2 regions of the Herbiconiux sp. J20-20 genome follow, and region 1 is predicted to be linked to the other one. Evidence: predicted binding sites of a transcription regulator. Region 1 holds the regulator's gene; the other holds the start of a gene.
The links. The regulator HrcA, encoded in region 1, represses chaperone genes, less so after heat shock. The targets are predictions, from matches to a motif close to TTNGCACTCGNNNNNNNCGAGTGCNAA.

Region 1 (8,599 bases):
CGAGCGCGGCGAAGGCGTCGACGTGGGAGGAGAAGCGCTCGGCGAGGCGGTCCAGGCAGGCCAGCGCCAGCGGGTCGCCCTCGGTCGGGGTCGACTCTCCCTCGTCGAAGGTCCAGGAGGAGCTTGCGGCGATCTGACCCTCGGCGGCGAAGCGCGGCAGCGGATGCGGAACATCGGCCTCGAGCGCGAGCGTGGGCGCGACCCGCAGGGTGGCCGACACGCGCGACGCAGTATCGAACGCAGTCTTGCCGTACAGACTCACGCTCGCGCTGGTTCGGGTAACAGCCACCCCCTGAGAATGGAGCTTCCGCGAGGGAGAATCAAGTACACGGCCCTGTCTGTCCCACCCACTGGGGTGACCCGTCTAGGGGGTCTGGCGCCAGCCGAACTGCGGCTCGTAGCCGAGCTCGCGACGTGCCTTCTCGATCGAGAGCAGCGTCTCGTGGCCGGTCAGCTCGCGCGTCAGCTCCACGTTCGGGAAGAACGTCGCCATCAGCTCCGCGCTCGGGGTGTCGACCACCGTGTCGGCGTTCGCGATGATGTAGGTCTCGAACCCCGGCTTCGCCGTCTCCAGCGCGCGCAGCACCGCCTGGGCGCCGTCGCGGGCGTCGATGTACCCCCAGAGGTTCCAACGGCGGCTCGACGGGTTCTCCGAGTAGTCGGGGAACTGCGCGTAGTCGTCGGGGGTCATCACGTTGGAGAAGCGCAGGCCGGTGATGCTGAGCTCCGCATCCCAGCGCACGAGCTTGCGGGCGAGCTCCTCCTCAAGGTGCTTCACGATCGCGTAGGTGGACTCGGGGCGGGAGGGGTACTCCTCGTCGAGCGGGGCGTACGGCGGATCGATGTCGAAGGGGATGCCGAGCAGCGTCTCGCTGGAGGCCATCACGATGCGGCGGATCCCGGCGCGGATCGCGCCCTGCAGCACGTTGTAGGTCGCGGCCATGTTGTTGTGGAAGGTCGCCGAGTCGGGGGCGAGCCCGCTCGCGGGAATCGCGCCGAGGTGAACGACGGCGTCGAAGCCGGCCGCCCGGTCGACCCCGTGCAGGGCGTCGATGACCTGCCCGTAGTCGGTCAGGTCGGTCTGCACGAACCCGGGGGAGCGCTGCCCCGTGCGATCGAAATTGGTGACGTCGTGGCCCGCCGCGCGCAACGACGAGACGACCGTCGTGCCGAGTTTTCCGCTTCCGCCGGTGACTGCGATTCTCATGCCCGCATCCTCGCAGGTGCCCGCGCGAGATGCTGGCCTGCCGGGAATCGGCGACAATGGTCGGATGCCCGCATCGCACCCCGCCCCGAACTCGGAGACGCCGCTCTGGCTCGTCCCCGTCACGTACGGTGCGGTCGGCGGCACGCAGGCGGCCGATCTGCTGCGCTACCCGCCGAAGGGCTACCGCCCGGTCGAGCGCCGCGTTCGCCTCGGCCACGGCGCGGAGCGCTTCGAACACGCCTGGATGCAGACGCTGACCTGGGGCATCCAACGGCGGTCGGGCTTCCGCGTCCGCGTGATCGACGCCCCGCCCGAGGTGACGGACGCGACGTACACGCCGGTGAGCTTCGAGCCCGATGGCACGCCGATCGAGCCGGCGAGTCTCGCCGCCGACGGCGAGCAGGTGTTCTCGCCGGAGGGCGAGCCGCTGCTGCGCTCGGGCGACACGGCGCTGCTGCGGCTGCTGCTCTGGCCCGTCGACGTGCCCTGTCGTGTGGTCTACGTCGTCGACGAGCCGACGCGCAAGGGCTTCGCCTACGGCACCCTGCCCGGGCACCCGGCTCGCGGTGAGGAGTCATTTGTCGTGGAGCACCGCCCCGACGACTCGGTGTGGCTTACGATTCGGGCGTTCTCGCGTCCGTCGGGCTGGCTGTACTGGGTCGGGTATCCGATCTCGCGGCTCATGCAGGCGGTCATCACACGTCGCTACGAGCGCGCCCTCACCGGTCCGATCGCGGACGCGCGGTGAGCCCGTCCGCGCTTCCGCTCGGCGACCCTGCCCCGGCGGATGGGGCGCTCCCGGCGTCCGTCGCCGAGGGCGCCGCCGGGCGGGACTTCGGGGTGTATCTGCATGTGCCGTTCTGCCGCGTGCGCTGCGGCTACTGCGACTTCAACACCTATACGGCCGACGAGGTCCGCGGCGTCAAGCAGAGCGACTACGCGGGCCAGGCCCTCGACGAGCTCTCGCTGGCGCGGCGGGTGCTCGAAGAGGCGGCGGTCGGTGCTCGCCCGGCCTCGACCGTGTTCTTCGGCGGCGGCACGCCCACCCTGCTGCCCATCTCCGACCTGGCGCGCATGCTCGACGGCGTGCGGCAGGCGTGGGGCCTGACCGCCGACGCCGAGGTCACGACCGAGGCGAACCCCGACTCGGTCGACCGCGACGCGCTGTTCGAACTCGCGGACGCCGGGTTCACCCGGGTGTCCTTCGGCATGCAGTCCGCCGTGCCGCACGTGCTGGCCACGCTCGAGCGCACCCACGATCCCGCGCGCGTGCCGCTGGTCGTGCAGTGGGCGAAGGAGGCCGGGCTCGCCACCAGCCTTGACCTGATCTACGGCACGCCGGGGGAGTCGCTCGACGACTGGAGCGCGTCGCTCGACCTGGCGCTCGCCCAGGAGCCCGATCACCTCTCGGCCTACGCCCTCATCGTGGAGACGGGCACCAAGCTCGCACGTCAGATCGCGCGCGGCGAGGTGGCGCAGCCCGACGACGAGCTGCACGCCGACATGTACGAGCTCGCCGAGGCGCGACTGGCGGCCGCGGGCTACGACTGGTACGAGCTCAGCAACTGGGCCCGTGTGCCGACCGAGCACTCGCGGCACAACCTCGCCTACTGGACGGGTCAGGACTGGTGGGGGATCGGTCCCGGCGCGCACAGCCACGTCGGCGGTGTGCGCTGGTGGAACGTCAAGCATCCCGCGGCCTACGCACAGCGGCTGGCCGCGGGGGAGTCGCCGGCGGCCGGCCGCGAGACCCTCGACGACGACACTCGGCGGGTGGAGAGCGTGCTGCTGCAGAGCCGACTTCGGAGCGGTCTCGCCACGGAGCTTCTCGACCCCAAAGGGCGCACGGCGGTCGCCGGACTGATCGCGGATGGGCTGATCGACGGCCGTGCGGCCCTGGCCGGACGGGTGGTGCTGACCGTGCGCGGACGGCTTCTTGCAGATGCGGTCGTTCGACGCCTTCTGCCGGACTAGATTTCATCTCATGGAGTTCTTCGCGGATCTGTTCATCGACGGCGAGTGGCGTGCGGGCGCCGGGGGAGAGCGGTTCGGGGTCACCGATCCGGCTACCGGAGATACCCTCGCCGAGTTCGCGGTGGCGACGATCGATGACTGCCTTGCCGCCGTCGACGCCGCCGAGCGGGCCTTCTCGGAGTGGGCCGCCACCGCCCCGCGCGTGCGCGCCGAGATCCTGCGCCGCGCCTTCGAGATCCTCACGGCCGAGAAGGAGACGCTCGCCGAGCTGATGGTGCTCGAGAACGGCAAGGCGTGGCCCGACGCGATGGCCGAGGCGGGCTACGCGACCGAGTTCTTCCGCTGGTTCAGCGAAGAGGCTGTGCGGGTGCGCGGCGACTTCCGGCTCGCGCCCGCCGGCGACAAGCACATCATCGTCGATCACCAGCCGATCGGCGTCTCGGTGCTCGTGACGCCGTGGAACTTCCCCGCCGCGATGGCGACCCGCAAGCTCGCCCCGGCGCTGGCGGCAGGCTGTACCGTCGTGCTGAAGCCCGCGAGCGAGACGCCGCTCACCTCCGCCTACGTCGTCGAGGTGCTGCGTCGCGCCGGGGTTCCGGCGGGAGTGGTCAACCTGGTCACGCCGCGCCCGACCGGTCCCGCGGTCAGCGCGATGCTGCACCATCCGGCCGTGCGCAAGCTCTCGTTCACCGGCTCGACCGAGGTTGGGCGCCAGCTGCTGCACGAGTCCGCGGACACCGTGCTCAGCACCAGCATGGAGCTCGGCGGCAACGCCCCGTTCCTCGTGCTCCCCGGAGCCGATCTCGATGCCGCGGTCGAGGGCGCCCTCATCGCCAAGATGCGCAACGGCGGATCGGCGTGCACGAGCGCGAACCGCTTCTACGTGCACCGCTCGCTGCACGACGACTTCGCCCGCGCGATGAGCGAGAAGCTCGGCGCTTTCAAGGTGGGCTCCGGCCTCGATCGTGAGAACCAGCTGGGCGCGCTTGTGTCGGTGGGCGAGCGCGACAAGGTCGCCGACCTCGTCGACACCGCGGTGGCCGAAGGTGCGCACCTGGAGCTCGGCGGCCAGAAGAGCGCGCAGGGCGCCTTCTACCCGCCCACCGTCCTCACCGGCGTCGAGCACGGTGCCACGATCAATGCCACCGAGATCTTCGGGCCGGTGACCGCGATCGTCGCCGTCGACGACGTCGAGGACGCGATCCGCATGGCCAACGACACGATTTTCGGCCTCATCGCGTACGTCTACGGCGAGAAGGGCGAGGCGCTGCGCGTGGCGCGCCGGATCGACGCGGGCATGGTCGCGGTGAACCGTCCCGTGATCAGCGACCCGGCGGCGCCGTTCGGCGGCATGAAGCAGTCCGGTCTCGGCCGCGAGGGCGCGAGCGAGGGCATCCTCGAGTTCCTCGAGGAGAAGTACCTCGGCGTCGAGCTCTGACTCAGTTGATGAACGGGATCGCGAGCGGGTACTTGTAGCCCTGGCCCTTGTTGGCCGCGACCGCAGCGATGATCGCGAACACGATCGAGTACACCCAGACCGCGAAGTAGGTCAGGAAGCCGATCAGCACGAACATCAGCACCCAGGACACGACGTAGCCGATCAGCACCGTGAGCTGGAAATTGAGGGCCGTGGCGGAGTGCTGACGCACCAGCGGGCCGCGGTCCTTGAGGACCAGGTAGCCGATGAGCGGCACGAGGAAGCCGAAGAAGATGCCGCCCACGTGGATGAGCGTCGCCCAGAGCCGTTCGTCGGACGGGCTCAGCGGGGAGGGTGCCGCGGCGTACGGGTTGACGGGGGGCGGGGTCTGCTCGGTCATGGCGCCATTAAACCAGCAAGCCGGGCCCCGAAGGGCCCGGCTTGCGGTGGTGCGTCGCGCGCTTACTTGATGAAGCGGAACGTGGCCGGGTAGCGGTACGAGCCGCCGCCGTTGACCTTGACGCCACCGAGGATCGAGAAGATCACGGCGAGGACCCACAGCACGAACACGAGGAACGAGAACAGGAATCCGATGAGGATCACCGACAGGACGATCGCGAGGATGTTGAGGACGACGTAGCCGATCGTGACGGTGATCTGGAAGTTCAGCGCCTCCTTGGCCTCGACGTTCACCTTCGCTCCGCGGTCCTTGAGGATCAGCCAGATGAGCAGGGCGGGGAGGAAGCCCAGAACGCCGCCGAAGTGCGCCAGCGACGCCCAGAGCTTGTCGTCGGACTCCGAGAGAGGTGCGGCCGCTGCGGGTGCGGATTCAGTCATGGTCTTTGCATACCTTTCGAAGGTGTCTGGTCTCGATCCGCAGCCTCGCGGCGACGGATCCATCAACTCACCATGGCAAACGGCCATCGTGAGCACACGGCCACGGTATCGGTCGTCACGGGCGCGTGCAACGGTTTCGGCACACCCGCTCGCGCTACAATTGGCAGTCAAGTTGCCGGAGTGCTAAATGCGGGCGGTCGGGTCCGCGGTCGAGAGGCGGTGTCGTCATGGTTTCCGAGCGCGGTCTTGAGGTGCTTCGGGTCATCGTGCAGGACTACGTCGCCTCCCGTGAACCGGTGGGCTCGAAGTCGATCGTCGACCGGCACTCCTTCGGGGTCTCGGCCGCGACGATCCGCAACGACATGGCGCTGCTGGAAGAGGAAGAGCTCATCACGGCGCCTCACACCTCCTCCGGTCGGGTGCCGACCGACAAGGGCTACCGCGTCTTCGTCGATCAGCTGAGCGACCTGCGCCCGTTGAGCGCGGCGCAGCGCACCGCGATCGAGACCTTCCTCGGCGAGGCGGTCGATTTCGATGACGTGCTGGCGCGCACCGTGCGGATGCTCTCCCAGCTCACCAACCAGGTGGCGCTGGCCCAGTATCCGAGCTTCGGCACGGCGCGGGTGCGCCACATCGAATTCGTGGTGCTGGCGCCGTCGCGCCTGATGACGGTGCTGATCACCGACACCGGGCGCGTCGACCAGCGGCTCGTCGAGACGGGCACGACGCTGACCGACGACGCCGTGGCCGACCTGCGCGCGCGCTTCAACGGCGAGCTCGGCGGGCTGGCGCTCGCGGAGGCGGCGACCCGGCTCGCCGACATCGCGGGGGGCGTCGCGCCGGAGCATCGCGCGCTGGCCGAGAAGCTCGCCGAGAGCCTCGGCGAACAGGTGGCGGCGAACCGTCAGGACCGCCTGGTGATGGCCGGGGCGGCGAACCTGGCCCGCACCGAGCGGGACTTCACCGGCAGCATCTCCTCGGTGTTCGACGCGATCGAGGAGCAGGTGACGCTGCTTCGGCTCTTCGGCGAGATGCAACTGGAGCACGACGGCGTCCGTGTCAGCATCGGGCGCGAGAACGACACCTTCGGCCTCGGCGAGACGAGCGTGCTCGCCACCGGCTACACGGCCACGGGCGGCAGCACCGCCCACGTGGGGCTTCTCGGCCCCACCCGCATGGACTACTCGAGCAATATCGCGGCGGTGCGGGCGGTTGCCCGCTACCTGACGCGGCTGCTCGGTGACGACTGATCATTCGACAACCTAAGGATTACCTGGTTTGACTGACCACTATGAGGTCTTGGGCCTCGAGCGCACGGCGACGCCCGAGGAGATCAAGAAGGCGTACCGTCGGCTGGCTCGAGAGCTGCACCCCGATGTGAACCCGAGCGAGGATGCGGCCGAGCGATTCAAGCTCGTGACGCACGCCTACGACGTGCTGAGCGATCCAGACCAGCGCGAGCGCTACGACCTGGGCCCGCAGGCCGGGTTCGGCGGCGGCGCGGGCAACTTCGGCTTCGGCGACATCTTCGACTCGTTCTTCGGCGCATCGCAGGCCCGCTCTGGCCCGCGCTCGCGCCGGGAGCGCGGCCAGGATGCGCTTCTGCGCATCGACGTCTCGCTCGACGAGGTGATCTTCGGCACCGCCCGCGAGCTCGACGTCGACACCGCCATTCTGTGTGCCACCTGCGAGGGCTCGTGCTGCGCACCGGGCACCTCGCCGATCACCTGCGACATCTGCCGCGGCACCGGTCAGATCCAGCGGACGATGCGCTCGCTGCTCGGCAACGTGATGACCTCGAGCCCGTGCGGGACGTGCCGCGGTTACGGCACGATCATCCCGAACCCGTGCCCGACCTGCGCCGGCCAGGGGCGCGTGCGCGCCAAGCGCACGGTCACGATCGATGTGCCGGCCGGCGTCGACACCGGCATGCGTCTGCACCTCGCGGGGGAGGGCGAAGCCGGCCCCGCGGGCGGCCCGAACGGTGACCTCTACCTCGAGGTCAAGGTCAAGCACCACGACACGTTCAGCCGCAACGGCGACGACCTGCTCGCCACGCTCGAGGTGCAGATGACGGATGCGGTGCTCGGCACCACCGTGACGCTCGAGGCCCTCGACGGCGATGTCGAGATCGAGGTGAAGCCGGGCACGCAGAGCGCCGATGTGATCACGGTGAAGGAGCGCGGCGTGACGCGGCTGCGCGGCGGAGGTCGCGGCGACCTGAAGGTCGGCATCCAGGTGGTGACGCCGGTGCGTCTGAACAGCAAGGAGCAGCAGCTCATGAAGCAGTTCGCGCAGAGCCGTCGCCCCGTGCCGCCCGAGTTCTCGACCTTCCAGCAGGGCATCTTCGCCAAGCTGCGCGACCGTTTCCTCGGCTGACGGTCATGGCGTCGCTGTACCTCACGACCGCGGCGGACCTCGCCGAGGGTGTCGCCGCGGGGCGCGTCCGTCTGACCGGCGACGAGGCCCGGCACGCGGCCCAGGTCGCGCGGGTGCGCGTCGGCGAGCACATCTCGGTCGGTGACGGCGAGGGAACCATCGCCAGCGGCGAGGTCGAGCAGGTGGCGCCCGGCGAGGTGCTGGTCCGCGTCGAGGTGGTGCGCACCGATGACGCCCCCCGTCCGGCTCTCTGGCTCGCGCAGGCGCTGGCGAAGGGCGATCGTGACGAGCTCGCGATTCAGGCCGCGACCGAGCTCGGGGTCTCCGGCGTGATCCCGTGGGCGGCCGAGCGCTCGGTCTCGCGCTGGTCGGGCCCGAAGGTCGAGAAGGGGCGCGCGCGCTGGGAGACGATCGTGCGCGAGGCGAGCAAGCAGGCGATCCGGGCGCGGGTGCCCGAGGTCGCCCCGCTTGCAGCGACGCGCGACCTGACAGCCGGCACCTCGGAGCACGAGCTCGCTCTGGTGCTGGATCCGACCGCCGAGATCGGCATCGGCGAGGTGGAGGTGGCGCACCTCGATCGCATCACGCTCGTGGTCGGCCCCGAGGGCGGCATCTCGCCGACGGAGCTGTCCAGCCTGGAGGCGGCCGGCGCACGGCGCGTGCGGCTCGGCGCCGAGATCCTGCGCACCTCGACGGCCGGTCCGGCCGCGCTGGCGGTGCTGAATGCGCGCCTCGGGCGCTGGTAGCCCGGGCCGCTTAAGATGGGAACATGAGCACCGCCGAGC
Region 2 (8,599 bases), 820 kb from region 1:
CGGGCGCCCCCTCGAGAATCGCGTTGGCGCCCTTCAGCACGCCGGAGTCGAGCGACTGCGAGTAGTCAGCCATGTTGAGGCTGGTCAGCCACAGCTTCGAACCGCCGAGCTTCGCCTTGGTGAGCGCGGTGATGTAGCTGCGGGTCACCTTCCCGTTGTCGGTGGTCGCCAGCACGACAGCATCCGGCTCGGCCTCCGCAATCGCCTCGACGACGTCGGCGACCTTCGAGTCGCTCGTGATTCGGATGCTGGCGACCAGCTCGCCCCCGGATTCCTCGAGAGAGGTGGCCAGCGGCGACACCAGCGACTGCCCGTACGGCCCGTCGACGTAGATGAGGGCGACGCGCTCCTGCTCGCGCTCCGGGAGCACGCGGCCGAGCACGACGCCCTGGTGGTCGTAGCTCGCGATGGTGCGGAACACCCAGTTGGCCGTGTCGTACGTCGTCAGCTGGGGCGACGTCGCGGCGGGGGTGATGATCGGGATCCCCGCCTCTTCGGCCAGTTCGAGGATGCGGAGCGTCAGCACGGAGGTCGACGGGCCGATGATGACGTCAACGCCCTTGTCGACAAGTTCGGCGAAGCTCTTCTCGAGTTTCTTCTCGCCGGCGTCGGAGGAGTCGCGGTGGATGACCTCCACCTTGGCGCCGAGCACCCCGCCCTCGTCGTTGATCTGGCGCACGGCGGCGTTGACGCCGGCGACCTGACCGTCGCCGAGGTATTCCAGGTCACCGGAGGTCGGGAAGAGCGTGCCGATCCGCAGGACTCCGTCGCCCGTGGCCGTGGCGCTCGGGCTGGGGGTCGGCGTCGGCATCGCAACGGGCTCCTCGGCGCACGCCGAGAGCAGCGTGCCGGCAAGGACGAGCGCCGTCATGGCACCGAGTCGGGCGAGACCGCGCGGCATCGAGGCTCCTTTCGGCGATTGAAGCGACTGTACCGCGGGCTCAGAGCGGCGGCGCGGAGGCGCGACGGCTCGCGCGCCCTGCGCGCACCATGTCGACCGACAGGATCAGCAGCGCCACCCAGACGAGCGCGAACCCGATCCAGCGCTCCAGCGGCATCGGCTCACCGAGGATCGCCACCCCGATGACGAACTGCAGGACGGGCGTCAGATACTGCGCCAGCCCGACGGCGACGAGCGGGAGCCGCCGGGTTCCGGCGGCGAACATGAGCAGCGGCACCGCGGTCACGATGCCCGCCGACAGCATGGCGACCGCCTGACCGACGCCGTGCTGCCCGAAGGCGAGCCCGGTGGTCGAGCCGAGCACCAGCAGCTGCGCCACCGCGAACGGGGCGAGCGCGGTCGTCTCGATGGTCAGTCCGCTGAGCGCATCCACCTGCGCGCCGACACGGCTCTTGACGTAGCCGTACAGGCCGAAGGAGGCGGCGAGCACGAGAGAGATCACCGGGAAGGTGCCGTACCCGATGGCGATCACGAGCACGGCGACGGCCGACACCCCGACCGCGACCCACTGCGCGGGACGCATCGACTCGCGCAGCACGAACACTCCCAGCAGCACCGTGACGAGCGGGTTGATGAAGTAGCCGAGGGAGGCCTCGACCACCTGATCGTTCAGCACGGCGAACACGTAGACGAGCCAGTTGACGTAGATGAAGACCCCGGCGAGCGCCATGGCGCCGACCACGCGCGGCTGTCGGACGAGTCCGAGAATGGCGCGCCAGCGCCGGAAGACCGTGATCAGCAGCAGGCAGAAGACGAACGACAGGACGATGCGGAAGCCGACGACCTCGAGCGCGCTGGCCGGCGCGAACAGCAGGAAGTACAGCGGGAAGGTTCCCCACAGCGCGTACGCAGAGATGACGTAGGCGAGCCCTGCTCCCCGCCGCCGCGCGTTCTCGGGGGCGAGGGAGGGGGGCACGAGTACCAGCGTAGATCTCCCGGAAACGCGAAAGGCCCCGATGGCAGAGCCACGGGGCCTTTCGGCGGAAATTCGTCGCTTAGGAGACGACGACCGCGAGCACGTCGCGAGCCGACAGCACGAGGTAGTCCTCGCCGCCGTACTTCACCTCGGTGCCGCCGTACTTCGAGTAGATGACCTTGTCGCCGACGGCGACGTCGAGCGGAACGCGGTTGCCGTTGTCGTCGATGCGACCCGGTCCGACTGCCACGACCTCGCCCTCCTGGGGCTTCTCCTTCGCGGTGTCGGGGATGACGAGACCCGACGCGGTGACCTGCTCGGCTTCGACCTGCTTGATGACGATGCGATCCTCGAGCGGCTTGATGGAGACCGACACGTGTGACCTCTTTCTGAAACTCATGGTTGGCACACTCCCACTGAGAGTGCCAGACCCACTATAGGGCCTGATTAGCAGTCGATCAACGCGAGTGCCAGCGGCGGGACCGTGCCCGGTAGCGTGGGACGCATGGATGCGGCCGAACTGCGCGAGGTGCTCACCCCCGAGGGGCTGCGCCTGCTGGACGAGGTCGGCCCGATCGACTCCCGGACCGACATCGTGAGCACCGTCGCACGACTGCGCAAGGCGGGCCACCCGGCCGGCCGAGTCGCCGCTGTGCTCAGTCAGGCCCGGCTGCGCGCGAAGGCGCGCGCCAAGTTCGGCGACTTCGCGAGCCGGATGCTGTTCACCCCGGAAGGCCTGGAGCAGGCGACACGGCTGCGGGTCGCCTCGGTGCACGCGGGCCGCTTCGCGGGTGCCGGAATCGACGTGGTCGCCGACCTCGGCTGCGGCATCGGTGCCGACAGCCTCGCCCTGGCGGCTCTCGAGCTGGGCGTCGTCGCGGTCGAGCGCGACGAGGTGACCGCCGCCCTGGCCGCCTACAACCTGGCCCCGTTCGGCTCCGCGCGCGTGGAGCACGGCGACGCCACCGGGGCCGATCTCGCCGGCGTCGGGGGACTCTGGATCGACCCGGCCCGACGCTCCGGCGGCACCCGCTACAACGACCCGAACGACTGGTCGCCGACGCTGGACTGGGCGTTCGCGCGAGCCCGGGAGCTGCCGACCGGGATCAAGCTCGCCCCGGGACTGGACCGCGACCTGATTCCGGAGGACGTCGAGGCGCAGTGGATCTCGGCCGACCACGAGGTCGTCGAGCTGGTGCTGTGGTCGGGCGTGCTCGCCCGTGAGGGCGTTCGGCGCGCCGCGCTCGTGCTCGGTGCGCACGGTGCGGCCGAGCTGGTCGCGGAGGCCGACAGCGCCGACGCCGAGGTGCGCGCGCTCGGCGAATTCCTCGTCGAGCCCGACGGCGCCGTCATCCGGGCGCGGCTGATCGGCGATCTGGCGCGCTCGATCGACGGCGGCATGATCGATGAGACGATCGCCTGGATCACCACCGATACCGCTCCTGAGACGCCGTTCGGTCAGGTGTTCCGGGTGCGCGAGCGGTTCCCGCTCGACGTGAAGACGCTCAAGCGCGAGCTCGCGGCACGCGGGATCGGAACGCTTGAGATCAAGAAGCGCGGCGTCGACATCGACCCCGCCGCGTTCCGGGTGAAGCTCGCCCTCAAGGGTGCTGAGAGCGCGACGCTGATCATCACCCGCGTCGCGGGTGAGCGCGTCGCGATCCTTGCCGACCGGGTCTGAGTCGACCGGTTCTGGGTCGACGCCCGAACACGACAACGGCGGGGGCGACTCCCGCCTCCCCCGCCGTCGAGTGGTGCTTAGTAGCCGTAGGTGCCGTAGCTCGCCACGAAGATGAGCGGCAGGATGATCGACACGACCACGAAGATGATGTTGATGGCGATCGCCACGAAACCGGCGATGATGCCGACCAGCCACATCCACTTCGGAGCGGCGAGCTCCTTCTTCTTGCCCATGAATCCGAGGATCACCGCGGCGAGACCGCCGAGGAACCCGAGGACGGGAACGAGCGCGAAGATGAAGCTCGCGAGGCCGACGATGAACGAGATCAGGCTCAGAGTCTGAACCGGTCCGGGCGCCGGAGCGGGAGCGGCTGCCGGGGGCGGGGTGCTGTCAGTCATGGAGGTCTCCTTAGATAGGCACTGGTGTCCCAGCACGGCAATGCTTCCAGTGCGCCCAGAGGCTGTCAACGGATGAGGCGGCGCGCCGCTCAGCCGCTGAGCGGTCGTCAGGACTGGATCGTGGTCACCGGCAGCGTCGAATCCGCGCCGATCGCCAGGCTCGAGGGGGCATGCCCGGCGGCGATGAGCTGCGCCCCGAGCGCCGCGATCATGGCGCCGTTGTCGGTGCACAGCGCGAGCGGCGGAATGCGCAGCGCGACGCCCGCCTCGTCGCAGCGCGCGGTCGCCACCTCGCGCAGCCGGGCGTTGGCGACGACGCCGCCACCGAGCAGCAGACGCGGGATGCCGTGCGCGGCGCAGGCATCCAGCGCCTTGCTGATGAGCACGTCGACGACCGCCTCGCGGAAGCTCGCCGCGACGTCGGCGATCGCCGGATCGTCGCCGCGGTCTCGTGCCGCCTCGACGTGCCGCGCGACCGAGGTCTTGAGTCCCGAGAAGGAGAAGTCGTAGCGGTGCCGCGCCTGGTCCTTCGGCGCGGTGAGTCCGCGGGGGAAGCGGATCGCCGCCGGATCGCCGGTCGCGGCCGCGCGATCGATCTGCGGCCCGCCCGGGTAGGGCAGACCGAGCAGCCGCGCCACCTTGTCGAAGGCCTCTCCGGCGGCATCGTCGATCGTCTCACCGAGGAGCTCGACGTCGCTCACAAGGTCGCGCACGAGCAGCAGCGAGGTGTGACCGCCCGAGACGAGCAGGGCGATGGTGGGCAGCTCGAGGGGCTCGTCGCCGGTGCCGCCGAGCAGATCCGCGCCGACGTGCCCGACGAGGTGGTTGACGGCGTAGAGCGGCCGGTCGAGGGCGATCGCGAGGGCCTTCGCCGCGCCGACGCCGACCATGAGGGCGCCCGCGAGTCCCGGGCCGTTCGTGACGGCGACCGCGTCGAGGTCGGCAAGGCCGACGCCCGCCTCGGCGAGTGCGGCTCGAATGGTGGGCGCGAGCGCCTCGAGGTGGGCGCGGGCGGCGATCTCGGGAACGACCCCGCCGAAGCGCGCGTGCTCGTCCATCGACGAGGCGATCACATTGGCCAGCAGCGTCTGGCCGCGCACGATGCCGATGCCGGTCTCGTCGCAGCTGGTCTCGATTCCGAGAACGAGCGGCTCGCTCATGCGGGCACCACCTCGGGGTCGCCGAAGACGAGCCGCATCACCAGTGCGTCCACGTCGTCGGGCTGGTAGTAGCGGGGGCGCACGGCGATCTCCTCGAAGCCGTGCGCGCGGTACAGCTCCTGCGCGGCGGGATTGTCGTCGCGCACCTCGAGAAAAACCTCGCGCATCCCCCGGTCGCGGGCCTCGGCGAGAAGCACCCCGAGCAGCGTGCGACCCAGTCCTTGACGCCGCGCCAACGGAGCGACGCCGATCGTCTGGATGTCGCCCTGCTCGGTGCCGCGCGGGGCGCGGAGACCGGCGTAACCATCCAGGCCAGTGTCGGTCTCGGCGACCACGTAGTAGCCGTGCGGGGAGGAGAGTTCGTCGGCCATCTGCCCTCGCGACCAGGCGTCGCCCGGGAACAGCACCGTCTCGAGCGCCATGATCGCGTCGAGGTCGTCCGGCCGCGCGCGCCTCACCTGCCGCGTCATCCGGTCACCCTCTTCGGCGACGAGAGCGTCACGTCGGGCGCCCGCAGGTACAGCGGCTCGACCGCGTCGCCGATCTCGCCACGCGCGCGCCGTGCGGCAGCGAGCAGCCCGAGGGCGCCCGCGGGGATCTCGCTGGCGTCGATCCGATCGAACTCGCCCACGAGCCCGGCATCTGGGGGGCCGGACTCCCCCAGCTCGGCCGCCAGGATCAGGGCGGGCCCGGCGAGACGCACCGGCAGTCCGTCCGCATCCGGCAACCCGTAGCTCGACCACGCCAGTTCGCGTCGGCGCGCGTCGGTCACCACGAGGATCGGACGCACCTGCCCCGCCTGCGCGGCGGCGAAGGCGACAGCGTCGTGCGAGGCGAGTGGCAGCACGGGCCGATCGATTCCGAGGGCGAAGGCGCGCGCGGCGGCGATTCCGACCCGCAGGCCGGTGAAAGGCCCCGGACCCATGCCTGCCACGACACCGCTCACCTCGCGCGGACCGACGCCGGCCTCGGCGAGCACGCGCTCGATGAGAGTGCCGATCACTTCGGCGTGGCGACGTGTGTCGGCGACGGTGTGCTCGGCGAGCACGCCGCGCTCCGGGTCCACGAGCGCCACGCTCGTGCCCGTGGAGGTGTCAATCGCAAGAAGCACAGAGCGAGCCTAGTTCGACGTGTCCGCGTCGAGCGCGGCGTAGAGGGCAGACTCGAGCTCGCGCCCGCGCTCGCCCATCCCGGTGATGCGCACCGCCCGCGGCTCGTCGGCGAGATCGGGGTCGGCCTCCGCGTCGAGCGGGGCACCGCCGTGCGGCCGCTCGATCTCGATGCCGAGCCACGACTCGATGTCCTCCAACTTGCCCGCGCCCCACTCGACGACGACGATCGAGCCGTCGAGGTCGAGGTCGAGGTCGTCGACGTCGCGCCCGGTGCTCAGGCGGTAGGCATCGACATGCACGAGCGGCACGCCGCTCGTCGTGGGATGTTCGCGCGCGAGCACGAAGGTGGGACTCGTGATGGCGCCTCGGGCCCCGAGCGCGGCTCCGAGGCCGCGCGTGAAGGTCGTCTTGCCCGCGCCGAGCTCGCCGTCCAGGCGCACCAGGTCACCGGCGCGCAGCATCGGCGCCAGCCGTGCTCCGAGGGACTCCATCGCCTCGGCGTCGGGAATGACCAGGTCAAACATCGGGCTCACCGTCCACCGGCATGCGGGTGACGCGGGGTCCGACGCGCGTCACGATCTCGTAGTTGATGGTGCCCGCCCACTCGGCCCACTCGTCGGCGCTCGGCACCCCGGTGGCCGGGTCGCCCCAGAGCACCGCGCGATCCCCCACTCGCACCGGCGCATCGCCGACGTCGACCAGGAATTGGTCCATCGCGATGCGCCCGACGATCGGATGCCGCGCTCCCGAGATCGCCACCTCGGCACCGCGATTGGAGGCGCTGCGCGGCACGCCGTCTGCGTAGCCGAGCGGCACGAGGGCGAGCGTCGTCGGGGCGGGCGTGCGGTAGGTGTAGCCGTAGGACACCCCGGCTCCCGCGGGCACGCGGCGCACCGCCGCCACGCGGCCCGACAGCTCCATCGCGGGGCGCAGTCCGAGTGCGGCGGCGTCGATGCTCGGGTCGGGAGCCAGCCCGTAGATCGAGATGCCCAGCCGCACCAGATCGAAGCGCGCCTCGGGCGTCGTGATGGCGGCCTGGCTCGCGGCGAGGTGCCGCAGCTCGGGGCGGAGGCCTGCTGCCTTCGCCAGGTCGACGGAGGCGGTGAACCGGGCGCGCTGCAGCGCATCCTCGGTCTGATCGGTGTTGGAGAGGTGCGAGAAGATGCCGCGCACCTGGAGCCTGCCCGCGGCCTCGAGGTCGGCGGCGCGCGTGACGAGCGCGATCCAGTCCTCGGGCGCGCAGCCGTTGCGGCTGAGTCCGGTGTCGATCTTCAGGTGCACCCGACCGCGGCCGTGCTCGGCGGCCTGCTCGAGCTGGGTGAGCGAGCTCACCCCGAGGTCGATCTCGGCGGCGAGCGCGGCGCTCAGGTCGATCTCGGGTCCGTGGAGCCAAGCGAGCAGGGGCGCCTCGATGCCCGCGGCTCGCAGCGCCAGGGCCTCATCGATGTCGGCCACGCCGAGCCAGTCGGCCCCCGCCTCGAGCGCCGCTCGCGCCACGAGTTCGGCTCCGTGGCCGTACCCTTCCGCCTTCACGACGGCGAGCACCTGCGCGGGCGCGACGTGTTCGCGCAGCACGCGGATGTTGTCGCGCACGGCGGTCAGGTCGATGCGCGCCTCGCGCACGGGCGCGGTCACGGCGCGGCCTCGGCGATCACCTGCGCGATGGCGATGCCCGCGTCGTGCGACATCGTGAGATGCAGCGCGCCGATGCCTCGGCGCTCGACGATGTCGGCGACAGCTCCGCTGACCCGGAACGACGGGTTGCCGTCGGCGTCGCGCACCACCTCCATGTCGTGCCAGGCGATGCCGTCGGTCTCACCGAGCGCCTTCATGAGCGCCTCCTTGGCGGCGAAGCGGCCGGCGAGCGAGCGCAGGGGCAGCTCGCGCCCCTCGTGCACGAGTTCGCTCTCAGCGAACAGGCGGGCGCGCAGTCGCGGGGTCCGAGCCACGGCCCGCTCGAAACGAGCGAGATCGACGATGTCGATGCCGATCCCCGCGATCATCGCCGACCGCCTACTCGACCGTGACCGACTTGGCCAGGTTGCGCGGCTGGTCGACGTCGAGCCCCTTGGCGCTCGCCAGCTCCATGCCGAAGATGTGCAGCGGCGCGACCGCGAGCAGCGGCTCGAACATCGGCGCGGCGAGCGGGATGCGGATCACCTCGTCGGCGTGCGCGACGACCTCGACGTCACCGAGCTCGGCGATCGCGATCACCCGAGCGCCGCGAGCGCGGATCTCCTGGATGTTCGACACGACCTTCTTGTGCAGCGACCCCGGGTCGCGCGGGCTCGGCACGATCACGAAGACGATCTGGCCGGGCTCGATGAGCGCGATCGGGCCGTGCTTGAGCTCGCCCGCGGCGAAGCCCTCG

Region 2: groES (co-chaperone GroES) is a predicted target of HrcA. The motif match lies at 2,325-2,351, and genes of this name have one in related genera.

Annotation. Positions count from the first base shown of each region.
Region 1 covers NZ_CP195122.1:536,622-545,220, reverse strand. The annotation lists gene ACR3ZA_RS02580 (hypothetical protein) at 1-220, opposite strand, end outside; gene ACR3ZA_RS02575 (NAD-dependent epimerase/dehydratase family protein) at 365-1,207, opposite strand; gene ACR3ZA_RS02570 (DUF1990 family protein) at 1,272-1,955, shown strand; gene hemW (radical SAM family heme chaperone HemW) at 1,952-3,181, shown strand; gene ACR3ZA_RS02560 (aldehyde dehydrogenase family protein) at 3,192-4,619, shown strand; gene ACR3ZA_RS02555 (magnetosome magnetite crystal formation protein family) at 4,621-4,998, opposite strand; gene ACR3ZA_RS02550 (magnetosome magnetite crystal formation protein family) at 5,061-5,435, opposite strand; gene hrcA (heat-inducible transcriptional repressor HrcA) at 5,663-6,685, shown strand; gene dnaJ (molecular chaperone DnaJ) at 6,714-7,814, shown strand; gene ACR3ZA_RS02535 (16S rRNA (uracil(1498)-N(3))-methyltransferase) at 7,820-8,560, shown strand; gene ACR3ZA_RS02530 (HIT domain-containing protein) at 8,584-8,599, shown strand, end outside.
Region 2 covers NZ_CP195122.1:1,356,489-1,365,087, forward strand. The annotation lists gene ACR3ZA_RS06485 (ABC transporter substrate-binding protein) at 1-901, opposite strand, end outside; gene rarD (EamA family transporter RarD) at 942-1,877, opposite strand; gene groES (co-chaperone GroES) at 1,957-2,253, opposite strand; gene ACR3ZA_RS06500 (THUMP-like domain-containing protein) at 2,383-3,558, shown strand; gene ACR3ZA_RS06505 (hypothetical protein) at 3,636-3,956, opposite strand; gene tsaD (tRNA (adenosine(37)-N6)-threonylcarbamoyltransferase complex transferase subunit TsaD) at 4,064-5,116, opposite strand; gene rimI (ribosomal protein S18-alanine N-acetyltransferase) at 5,113-5,586, opposite strand; gene tsaB (tRNA (adenosine(37)-N6)-threonylcarbamoyltransferase complex dimerization subunit type 1 TsaB) at 5,583-6,227, opposite strand; gene tsaE (tRNA (adenosine(37)-N6)-threonylcarbamoyltransferase complex ATPase subunit type 1 TsaE) at 6,237-6,752, opposite strand; gene alr (alanine racemase) at 6,745-7,863, opposite strand; gene ACR3ZA_RS06535 (holo-ACP synthase) at 7,860-8,231, opposite strand; gene glmS (glutamine--fructose-6-phosphate transaminase (isomerizing)) at 8,242-8,599, opposite strand, start outside.